3 regions of the Rhodoferax aquaticus genome follow, and region 3 is predicted to be linked to each of the others. Evidence: predicted binding sites of a transcription regulator. Region 3 holds the regulator's gene; each other region holds the start of a gene.

Evidence for each region. Region 3 encodes sigma-54, which starts transcription at its own class of promoters, with help from an activator protein. Its sites were predicted from a motif close to TGGCANGNAANCTGCTTT; they were not measured.
Region 1: the regulator sigma-54 is predicted to act here: its motif matches at 1,632-1,649, upstream of glnK (P-II family nitrogen regulator).
Region 2: the regulator sigma-54 is predicted to act here: its motif matches at 2,189-2,206, upstream of glnA (type I glutamate--ammonia ligase).

What each region holds. Positions count from the first base shown of each region.
Region 1 is NZ_CP036282.1:4,546,790-4,550,067, reverse strand. Features, by position in the region: gene EXZ61_RS20980 (hypothetical protein) at 1-102, opposite strand, end outside; partial or broken gene EXZ61_RS20975 (YifB family Mg chelatase-like AAA ATPase) at 521-1,483, opposite strand; gene glnK (P-II family nitrogen regulator) at 1,735-2,073, shown strand; gene EXZ61_RS20965 (ammonium transporter) at 2,093-3,278, shown strand, end outside.
Region 2 is NZ_CP036282.1:3,069,592-3,072,869, forward strand. Features, by position in the region: gene EXZ61_RS14105 (hypothetical protein) at 28-546, opposite strand; gene glnA (type I glutamate--ammonia ligase) at 728-2,143, opposite strand; gene EXZ61_RS14115 (competence/damage-inducible protein A) at 2,364-3,173, opposite strand; gene EXZ61_RS14120 (EI24 domain-containing protein) at 3,180-3,278, opposite strand, start outside.
Region 3 is NZ_CP036282.1:414,844-418,121, reverse strand. Features, by position in the region: gene EXZ61_RS01975 (THUMP domain-containing class I SAM-dependent RNA methyltransferase) at 1-626, opposite strand, end outside; gene rpoN (RNA polymerase factor sigma-54) at 623-2,221, opposite strand; gene lptB (LPS export ABC transporter ATP-binding protein) at 2,337-3,104, opposite strand; gene lptA (lipopolysaccharide transport periplasmic protein LptA) at 3,101-3,278, opposite strand, start outside.

The sequences.
Region 1 (3,278 bases), 610 kb from region 3:
TTTTCTCAGGTCACCAATTTCCGCGTTCACTGAGCCAGTGAACTCGCCACCCCCCGGGCCGCCAACCTGGAGGTCTTCATCCTTCTTTCTCGTTTCAGACATTTGTTTTTCCTTTTAGGGCGTAATTGCCTAATAGGTATAGGTCGATGCAGTGGTACAGACGCGAAGCCCGTGGAAAACCGCGTTACTCACACAAATACCGCAGCCCTCAAAGGCGCTCAAGTTTCTAGGACAGAGCTTTAATGTCACTCACGTTTTTAGGGCAGAACTTATTGTCAGAAGACCGCCAAAACGCCGGCATTGATGCCCAAAACCGAGTTTTTGAAACGCAAGGCGGAAAAGGCTGCTTGCGGGCGTAGGTTGCTGGATTTAGGGGGCAGTCCGATGCGTCAGACGGAGGACAGAACTATTTGTCAGCGCATTTGCCCGCTTTTGGTGGCTTGGGGACAGAACTATTTGTCTCAAAAGCACCAGAACAGAACTTATTGTCACAGGCCAGGACTTTATTGTTCGTAACCACCAGCGAGATTTCACCGGGTCTGGGCGGTGAGCCTCCACCTACTAGAGCCACGGCGCTGGCGGAGTGGTGTGGTGCACACGTGGGCCGTTGCCCCCAAGTTTCAATAGAGAACCTCCCGCTCAAGCTGCCAATGGCCGCACTTTCCAGCGCCTCGTCGGTGCTCATCTCCGGGAGCAAACCCGCAAAACGTTGCGCCAGCATGGATTTGCCAGACCCCGGTGGCCCCATGAGCAGCACGCTATGGCCGCCTGCCGCTGCAATTTCTAAGGCGCGCTTGGCGCCTGCCTGGCCTTTGACGTCGGCCATGTCGGCGATCGGGGATTTGCGCACTACCGGAGTGGCCAGCACCCGACACCAGCCCTCGTCTTCTAGCGTTTCTGGGGTGAGCACATCGCCTGCAATTGCGGAAGGCGCTGGGTCACCGGGCTCGCCCACAGTAGCAGGCGCTGGGCTGAAATGGCGCACTACATCGAGCAGGTGCTTGGCACTGTAAACCTGCGCGCCCGGCACCAAGGCTGCTTCTTGGGCACTCTCGGGCGGGAGTACCAGCTTGCTTTCCACCTTGCCTTGGTGCAAAGCCAAGGCCATCGCCAGTGCGCCACGAATGGGGCGCAAAGCACCGGACAGCGACAACTCGCCTGCAAACTCGTAGTCCGCCAAACGGTGGCCTTCTATGGCGCCGCTGGCCGCCAAAATACCCAAGGCAATGGGCAGGTCCAGCCGCCCCGAGTCTTTGGGCAGGTCGGCGGGCGCTAGGTTGACGGTGATGCGCTTGTTGTTCGGAAACTCCAGCCCCGAGTTCTGAATGGCGCAGCGCACGCGCTCACGGGCTTCTTTCACCTCGACATCGGCCAAACCCACCAAGGTAAAGCTGGGCAAACCATTGGCCAAATGCACCTCAACGGTCACTTCTGTGGCTTCAAGCCCCAGCAATGCGCGACTACGCACCAAAGATAAGCTCATTTCCGGTTCTCCCAACTTGGTGCGCCTGTGTCTTGTGCACCGCGCGGCGTAGCACTGTTATGGTGCGAACTGGTTATTCATACAGTTATCTTAACGCAGTCACCGGGTTTTAGGTTCACAAGCCTGTCATCCATCTGGCCTACAAGGTTGGCACGGAGCATGCTTTATGGGTGTATCTCCCGCATTCAGGAGAAACAGGAAAGCCAGCCCCGGCACCTGCAAAACCAACGTAATCAAGCTGAGGTGAACACATGAAACTCGTAACGGCCATCATCAAACCGTTCAAGCTCGACGAGGTGCGCGAGGCCCTGTCGGACATCGGTGTACAAGGCATCACCGTGACTGAAGTCAAAGGCTTTGGTCGTCAAAAAGGACATACCGAGCTGTACCGCGGCGCTGAGTATGTGGTCGACTTCCTGCCCAAGGTCAAGATTGAAGCAGCGGTCGACGAAGCCTTGGTAGACCGCGTCATCGAAGCCATCGAAGGTGCAGCCCGCACCGGCAAGATCGGTGACGGCAAGATTTTTGTCTACAACTTGGAACAAGTTGTACGCATTCGCACCGGCGAAACCGGCAACGACGCACTCTAAACCGCAAGAGAGTACTTCCATGAAAAAACTTCTCCTCTCCCTCACACTGGGCTTAAGCCTGCTGGGTGCTGCCACTTGGGTCCATGCCCAAACCGCCGCTGCCCCTGCCGCCACCGAAGCTGCGGCTCCCGCAGCAATGGCGGCTCCTGCTCCAGAAGCGAAACCAGCAGATGCCGCAGCCCCCGCTGCTGCGCCCGCTGCCGCAGAAGCCGCGCCTGCAGCCCCTGCCCTGGTGCCCAACAAAGGCGACACGGCGTGGATGATGGTGTCCACCATCTTGGTGATTTTGATGACCGTGCCTGGTCTGGCTTTGTTCTACGGCGGCTTGGTCCGCAGCAAGAACATGCTGTCGGTGCTCATGCAGGTCATGGTCACCTTCTCCATGATCGTGGTGCTGTGGTTCATCTACGGCTACAGCTTGGCGTTTACCGAGGGCAATGCCTTCATTGGTGGGCTAGACCGCTTGTTCATGAAAGGCATTTGGGACAACGCAGCCGGCACGTTTGCCAATGCAGCCACCTTCTCCAAGGGTGTGGTGATTCCTGAAATCGTGTTTGCCGCCTTTCAAGCGACTTTTGCGGGTATCACCTGTGCGCTGATCGTGGGCTCGTTCGCCGAGCGCATCAAGTTCTCTGCGGTACTGGCTTTCATGGTTTTGTGGTTCACGTTCTCCTACGCTCCTATGGCCCACATGGTCTGGTTCTGGATGGGACCTGACGCTTACACCGGCAAAGAAGTGGTGGACGCTATGACTGGCAAAGCTGGTTTGATCTGGCAGTGGGGCGCTCTGGACTTCGCCGGCGGCACCGTGGTGCACATCAACGCAGCGGTGGCTGGCTTGGTCGGTGCCTACTTCATCGGCAAGCGCGTGGGTTACGGCAAAGAGTCCATGGCTCCTCACAGCCTGACATTGACCATGGTGGGTGCGTCCTTGCTGTGGGTAGGCTGGTTTGGCTTTAACGCAGGTTCTGCGTTGGAAGCGAACGGCTTTGCAGCCTTGGCCTTCATCAACACCTTTGGTGCTACCGCTGCAGCCGTGTTGACCTGGTGCTTGGGTGAAGCATTGCTCAAGGGCAAAGCCTCTATGTTGGGCGCGGCCTCTGGTGCGGTGGCTGGCTTGGTGGCTATCACGCCTGCCGCAGGCAACGTGGGCGTCGGCGGTGCTTTGGCCATCGGCCTGATCTCCGGTTTTGCTGGCCTGTGGG
Region 2 (3,278 bases), 2.1 Mb from region 3:
ACCAGGGCCAGCGCTAGGCGTGGTTCGCTATTGCTTCGCGCTGGAGGAGTTGCTTGCCCCCCCACTGGCATTGGGTAAGCGCGAGATTTCTCGGCGAATGCCCGCAATGTCGCTCTCATTTCGGGCAATGTTGGCCTTGAGTTCAGCCACACGGTCTAAATACTTTTGGTGATTGCGCGCTTCAGCGCCTTGTTTTTCCGGCTCGCCATTGTTGAACTCCTTGAGCAACTCGGCCTGGCGTGCCTCGGCTTTTTTGAGTTCGCTCTCAAGAATCAACCTAGCATCGGAGTCTTTAGCACGTTGGTCGTTCGCATCCACGCGCTGGCCGGGCTGAGAGGGAGTCGCGACCTTGGGAGCTGAGGACGCGGCGGTCTTGGCTGCTGGAACCACGGTGACATTGCCACCCGAGATCAGCTTGCAGGTTTTGGCCTGTGCCTCCGTAATAGTGTTGGTGTACTCGTTGCCACAGCGGTAAATGCGCTCTTGAGCCAGAACGGGGCTCATCAAAAAGGCCAAGGCAAGTGGAAGAAAGAAAATGGTTTTCATACGAAGTTCACGCCCTAAACACAGGGCAACGCGGCAAGTATGCGTCAAAAACTCGAAAAACCTAAAACCTAACAAAAAGGGAAACCTTTGGATACAAAAGGAAAAGCCATACGCCAATGAAAAAGGGACGGCTGTTGCCGTCCCTTTTTCGCTGAAAACCAAGGCCGTTCGGCCCTATGGCTTACAAAGAGAAGTACATATCATATTCAACAGGGTGCACAGACATACGGTAACGCGTGACTTCTTGCATCTTCAAGTCAATGTATGCATCGATCATGCTGTCGGTGAACACGCCACCCTTGGTCAAGAACGCGCGGTCTTTGTCCAAGTGCTCCAGAGCTTGGTCCAAGCTGTGGCACACGGTTGGGACCAGTTTGTCTTCTTCCGGTGGCAAGTGGTACAAGTCTTTGGTAGCTGCTTCGCCAAGATGGATTTTGTTTTCCACGCCGTCCAGACCTGCCATCAACAAGGCTGCGAAGCCGAGGTAAGGGTTCATCAATGGATCAGGGAAACGTGCTTCCACGCGACGGCCCTTGGGGTTTGCCACGAAAGGAATACGGATGGAAGCAGAACGGTTCTTGGCAGAGTACGCCAACTTGACCGGAGCTTCGAAGTGAGGAACCAAACGCTTGTAGCTGTTGGTGCCGGGGTTGGTGATGGCGTTCAGGGCACGTGCGTGCTTGATGATGCCGCCGATGTAGTACAGCGCGAAGTCAGACAGACCTGCATAGCCGTCGCCGGCGAACAGGTTCTTGCCGTCTTTCCACACGGACTGGTGCACGTGCATGCCGGAGCCGTTGTCACCGTGGTATGGCTTGGGCATGAAAGTGGCTGTCTTGCCGTACGCATTGGCCACGTTGTGCACCACGTACTTTTGCAACATGGTCCAGTCAGCGCGCTCTACCAAGGTGGAAAAGCGTGTGCCGATTTCGTTTTGGCCAGCGCCTGCCACTTCGTGGTGGAACACTTCCACTGGGATGCCCAAAGATTCGAGGATCAGGGACATCTCAGCGCGCATGTCTTGCGTGCTGTCAACAGGAGGAACGGGGAAGTAGCCACCCTTGACGGTGGGACGGTGACCGCGGTTGCCGCCTTCCAGCTTGGCACCCGTGTTCCATGGGGCTTCGTACTCGTCTACTTCGTAGAACGTATTGTTGGGTTCTGTGCTCCAACGAACGCCGTCGAAAATGAAAAATTCTGGCTCAGGACCGAAGTAGGCCGTGTCGCCAATGCCAGAGGCCTTGAGGTAGGCTTCCGCGCGCTTAGCAATCGAACGTGGGTCACGGTCGTAGGACTTGCCGTCGCTTGGCTCCACCACATCACAATTCATGATGATGGTGGTTTCTTCAAAGAAAGGATCGATGTTGGCGGTATTGGGATCGGGCATCAACAACATGTCGGACGCTTCAATGCCCTTCCAACCTGCGATGGAGGAGCCATCAAATGCATGCCCAGACGTAAATTTATCTTCGTCAAAATGGGACACAGGCACAGTAGTGTGCTGTTGCTTGCCACGGGTATCGGTGAAACGGAAGTCAACAAACTTGACTTCGTTTTCTTTCACCATCTTCATCACGTCAGCGACGGTCTTGGCCATCAAATACTCCTGTTACACGGTTGTTAAAAGGTTTACTTCACTTGCACTGCAGTTTTTGTGCCAAAACCTGCATTTGCCCGTTTTTCATTTCCTTGGGCTATTCTGCCTTGAGAAAGCGTGCATTGCGTGACCACGCACCACGAAAGACACCAAAGTACCGATTTGGTTCACAAAGCTCAGACGCACCACAAAAAAGCAAAATGCACCAAAAAGGTGAGAACTACGACCGCACCAATTCGGGGCCCAGTGGCACATCCAATGCGCGCAGACCGCCAAGCAAGGCATCAAAAGCTTGGGCCACCACATCGGGGGAGCCCTTCACACCGAGCTCTATATGGCGCCCATACTGCGGATGATCAACGCTGGGCAAACTGAACACTTTAACGGCGTACAAGCGCTCCAATGTTTCCATCAACGGTGTAAGCGTGGATTCCATGGCACCAAACACAATGATGGATTGCTCTTTCCACTCGTCGCGAACAAACAGGTGGGCGTAATGGGTATCCAAGACCCATTCCACCATGGGCCAAGCCATGATCGGAAACCCGGGCACAAAGTGCACCCGCCCTCCCCCAGATCCCGTGGCACTAAAGCCAGCGATCTTGTTGTACGGATTAGGAATGATGCTCGCGCCTACAGGAAACACGCCCATGTTGAGTCGGTGCACGTTATCGCTGCGCTGGGGCTCGTAGGGAGTACCTGTTTCCCGCGCAACGTCCTGCATGCGTTCGATAATCAAGGCTTCGGCCTCGGGATGCAAGGCCATTTCACAGCCTAACGCGCGCGCCGCACATTGGCGTGTGTGGTCATCGGGCGTGGCGCCTATGCCACCGAAAGAAAACACCGTATCTCCTGATGCGAAGGCTCGCGCAAGCGTGGCCGTAATGCGGTCAGGGGCATCACCCACGTAGTCCGCATAGGCAAGCTGCAGGCCTCTAGCGCTCAGCAGTTCGACCGACTTCGCGAAATGCTTGTCCTCTCGTTTTCCAGACAGTATTTCGTCGCCAATAATGACCAAACCAAAGTTCATACGAGCTCACTGCGTTAAGGTAGTGGGAGAAACCACGGTCGCTTGCACATCGACAACATCCAAGCCACTTGCTGCAGAGGAGGTAGCCACTGCTTGCTCCTCGCG
Region 3 (3,278 bases):
CCGCAGCAGGGGTCGTACAAGGGCAGCAGGTCCTCTTCTCCAGAGGCCCAGCCGCTGGCGGCAATCATGGCGGCTGCCAAGGTTTCTTTCAATGGCGCATCGCCTTTGTCTTCGCGCCAGCCGCGCTTGAACAAGGGTTCGCCCGAGGTGTCGATGTACAGCGAGCACGCATCCGTGGTCAGGTGGGCAAAAATGCGCACATCGGGCCACTGGGTGTCCACATCGGGGCGCACGCCATTGGCTTTTTCGCGAAACCGGTCGCACACCGCGTCTTTGACCTTCAAGGCCGCAAAGTTCAAGGACGTGAGAGGGCTGTGTTGGGCCGTCACTTCCACCTTGATGCTTTGACGGGGTGTGAACCAGCGCTCCCACGGTACTTCGCAAGCCGCGCGATAGAGGTCTTGTTCGTTGCGGTACTCGGTGTACGACAAGAGCACCAGCACACGCTGCGCCAAGCGGCTGTACAGATTGAGCAGCATGGCATGGGCAAACGAAGTGCGCACCGCCACGCCACCGCGCTGCTTGGTAATGCACCCCGGTGGCAAACCTGTGATTTGCAGAATCTCAGGCGCCAGATAGTCTTCTACGCCGGCGGCGCAGGGTAAAAAGAGTTGGAGTTGGTTCACAGGGCTTTCCTTAGCGAAGCGGGGGCAATTTTGAGCCCTTCGCGGTATTTGGCAACCGTACGGCGGGCACATTCAATGCCCTGCTCTTTGAGCATGTCGGAGATTTGGTTGTCGGACAGCGGTTTGAGATTGCTCTCCGCACTGATGAATTGTTTGATCAAGGCCCGCACTGCCGTACTGGACGCGTTACCCCCCGACTCGGTGCCCAGACCTGAGCCAAAGAAGTATTTCAGCTCAAAGGTACCAAAGGGCGTAGCCATGTACTTGGCCGTGGTGACCCGGCTGATGGTGGACTCGTGCAAGCCCAGCTCATCCGCAATTTCACGCAACACCAAGGGGCGCATGGCCAGTTCACCATGCACAAAAAAACTACTTTGCCGCTCGACGATGGCCGTGCTCACCCGCAGAATCGTGTCAAAGCGCTGCTGGATATTCTTGATGAACCAGCGGGCTTCTTGCAAGCGCTGTTGCAGCGCAGCGTGGCTGGCAGTGTCTTTGCCGCCACGGTGGTTGCGCAGCACATTGGCATAAATATCATGGACTCGTAAGCGCGGCATCACCTCTGGGTTAAGCAGTACCCGAAACTTGGTATTCACTACACCAGGCCGCTTGCTCACAGGAACGACCAGCACATCGGGCACCACAATGTTGCGCTGCACGTCCACAAAACGCCGCCCCGGCTTGGGTTCCAAGCGCGCGATCAGTGCAATGGCTTCGCGCACTTGCGCATCGGTGGCATCGCACAGCTGCACCAAGCGCTTGATGTCACGGCGAGCCAGCAAATCCATGGGCTGGGAGCACATCCGCACGGCCACCGCCAGCAAGGCGCTGCGCTCATCGCTCAGATCCTCATCCGCCTGCAGGGCTTTGAGCTGCAAGCGCAAACACTCGCCCAAATTGCGTGCGCCTACCCCTACGGGCTCTAGGCTATGCAACAAGTGCAGGGCGACCGTGAAGTGGTGAACCAAATCATCGAGCTGATCCAAGTCGCCGCCGCACAAGCCACGCGCAAGGTCCTCCAGTGGCTCATCCAAATAGCCGTCGTCGTTGAGCGACTCAATCAAAAACCGCAGGGCGGCTGTGTCGGTGGGGCTCAGGCGCAAGCGCAGCGCTTGGCGGTGCAAATGGGCTTGTAAAGACTCTTGGGTGCGCGCCAACTCCGTGGCGTCAAAGTCACCATCATCACCAAGGTTGTTGGTACTGGCCTTGGCTTCACCACCCCATTCGCCGTCGTCCGGCGCCATGTCGGTGGTGCCATCGCCCTCCCAACTCACGCCATCATCGGCAGACAGCGGGGTGGCTTCATCGTCATTGGTGGCCTCAGCGCTCGTGGTACTTGCGTAGTCAGCTATAGAAGTAGGAGCAGTTTCGGCTTCCCGGTCGTCGCGCGTCACCGGCGTATCAGCCTGGGCAATGCCAAAGTCTTCACGCACAGCCTCGTCTTGGGTGAGCTCCAGAAACGGATTTTCATCCAGCATCTGCTCCACTTCTTGGCTTAGCTCCAAGGTAGAGAGCTGCAAGAGGCGAATAGATTGCTGCAGTTGCGGCGTCAGCGCTAGGTGTTGCGAGACGCGTAGGGAAAGCCCTTGCTTCATCTCACAACCACCCTGCGGACGTTAAAAGGGCTGCACGGGGCATGGGGCCAAACTAAGCGAGAGAAGGCGCTTCGCGGGCCAAGGCCTAGGAAGCGTTTGCGCACACTTGCCATGGTCACATCTTGAAGTTTTCGCCGAGGTAGACACGGCGCACATCTGCGTTGTCCACGATCTCGGTAGGAGTGCCTTGCGCCAGCACGCGGCCGTCACTGATGATGTACGCGTGGTCACAAATACCCAGTGTTTCACGCACGTTGTGGTCCGTAATCAGAACGCCAATGCCGCGACCCTTCAAGAAATTGATGATGCGCTGAATCTCTATCACCGCAATCGGGTCAATACCGGCAAATGGCTCATCCAGCAAGATAAACCGTGGTCGGGTGGCCAAGGCGCGTGCAATTTCAACACGCCGCCGCTCACCGCCGGACAAGGCCAAAGAAGGACTTTCGCGCAAATGCTCGACGCGCAGGTCTTGCAACAAAGCCGTCAGGCGCGATTCAATTTCACCGCCGCTCAGTGCCTTGCCGTCGGCGTCTTTTTGCAATTCCAGCACGGCGCGCACGTTGTCTTCCACGTTGAGCTTGCGAAAAATAGATTGCTCTTGCGGCAAATACCCCAAGCCCAGGCGTGCGCGGCGGTGAATGGGCATGTGCTCAATGGACTGGCCATCAATGGTGATGTCGCCCGCACTGGCTCGCAAGAGCCCCACAATCATGTAAAACGAGGTGGTCTTACCTGCGCCATTTGGGCCCAATAAGCCCACCACTTCGCCGGTACGCACTGCCAGTGACACGTCTTTAACGACTTGTCGTTTGCCGTAAGACTTTTGCAGGTGGTGCGCTTCTAGACTACTCACCGGGGCAACTTCTGAATGCGCACTCACTTGGCCGGTGCTCCTAAGGTCGTGGTCGCGCGCAGTGCTGGCGCTGCAGCCCCTGTACCGGGTGCCACCGCATCGGGTTTAGGTGTCAACATGGCTCGCACGCGGCCCCCAGTGGGTGCACCAGCAACGCCTTTGCTATGGTTGCCATCCACCGTAAACATATCAGTCAGGTTT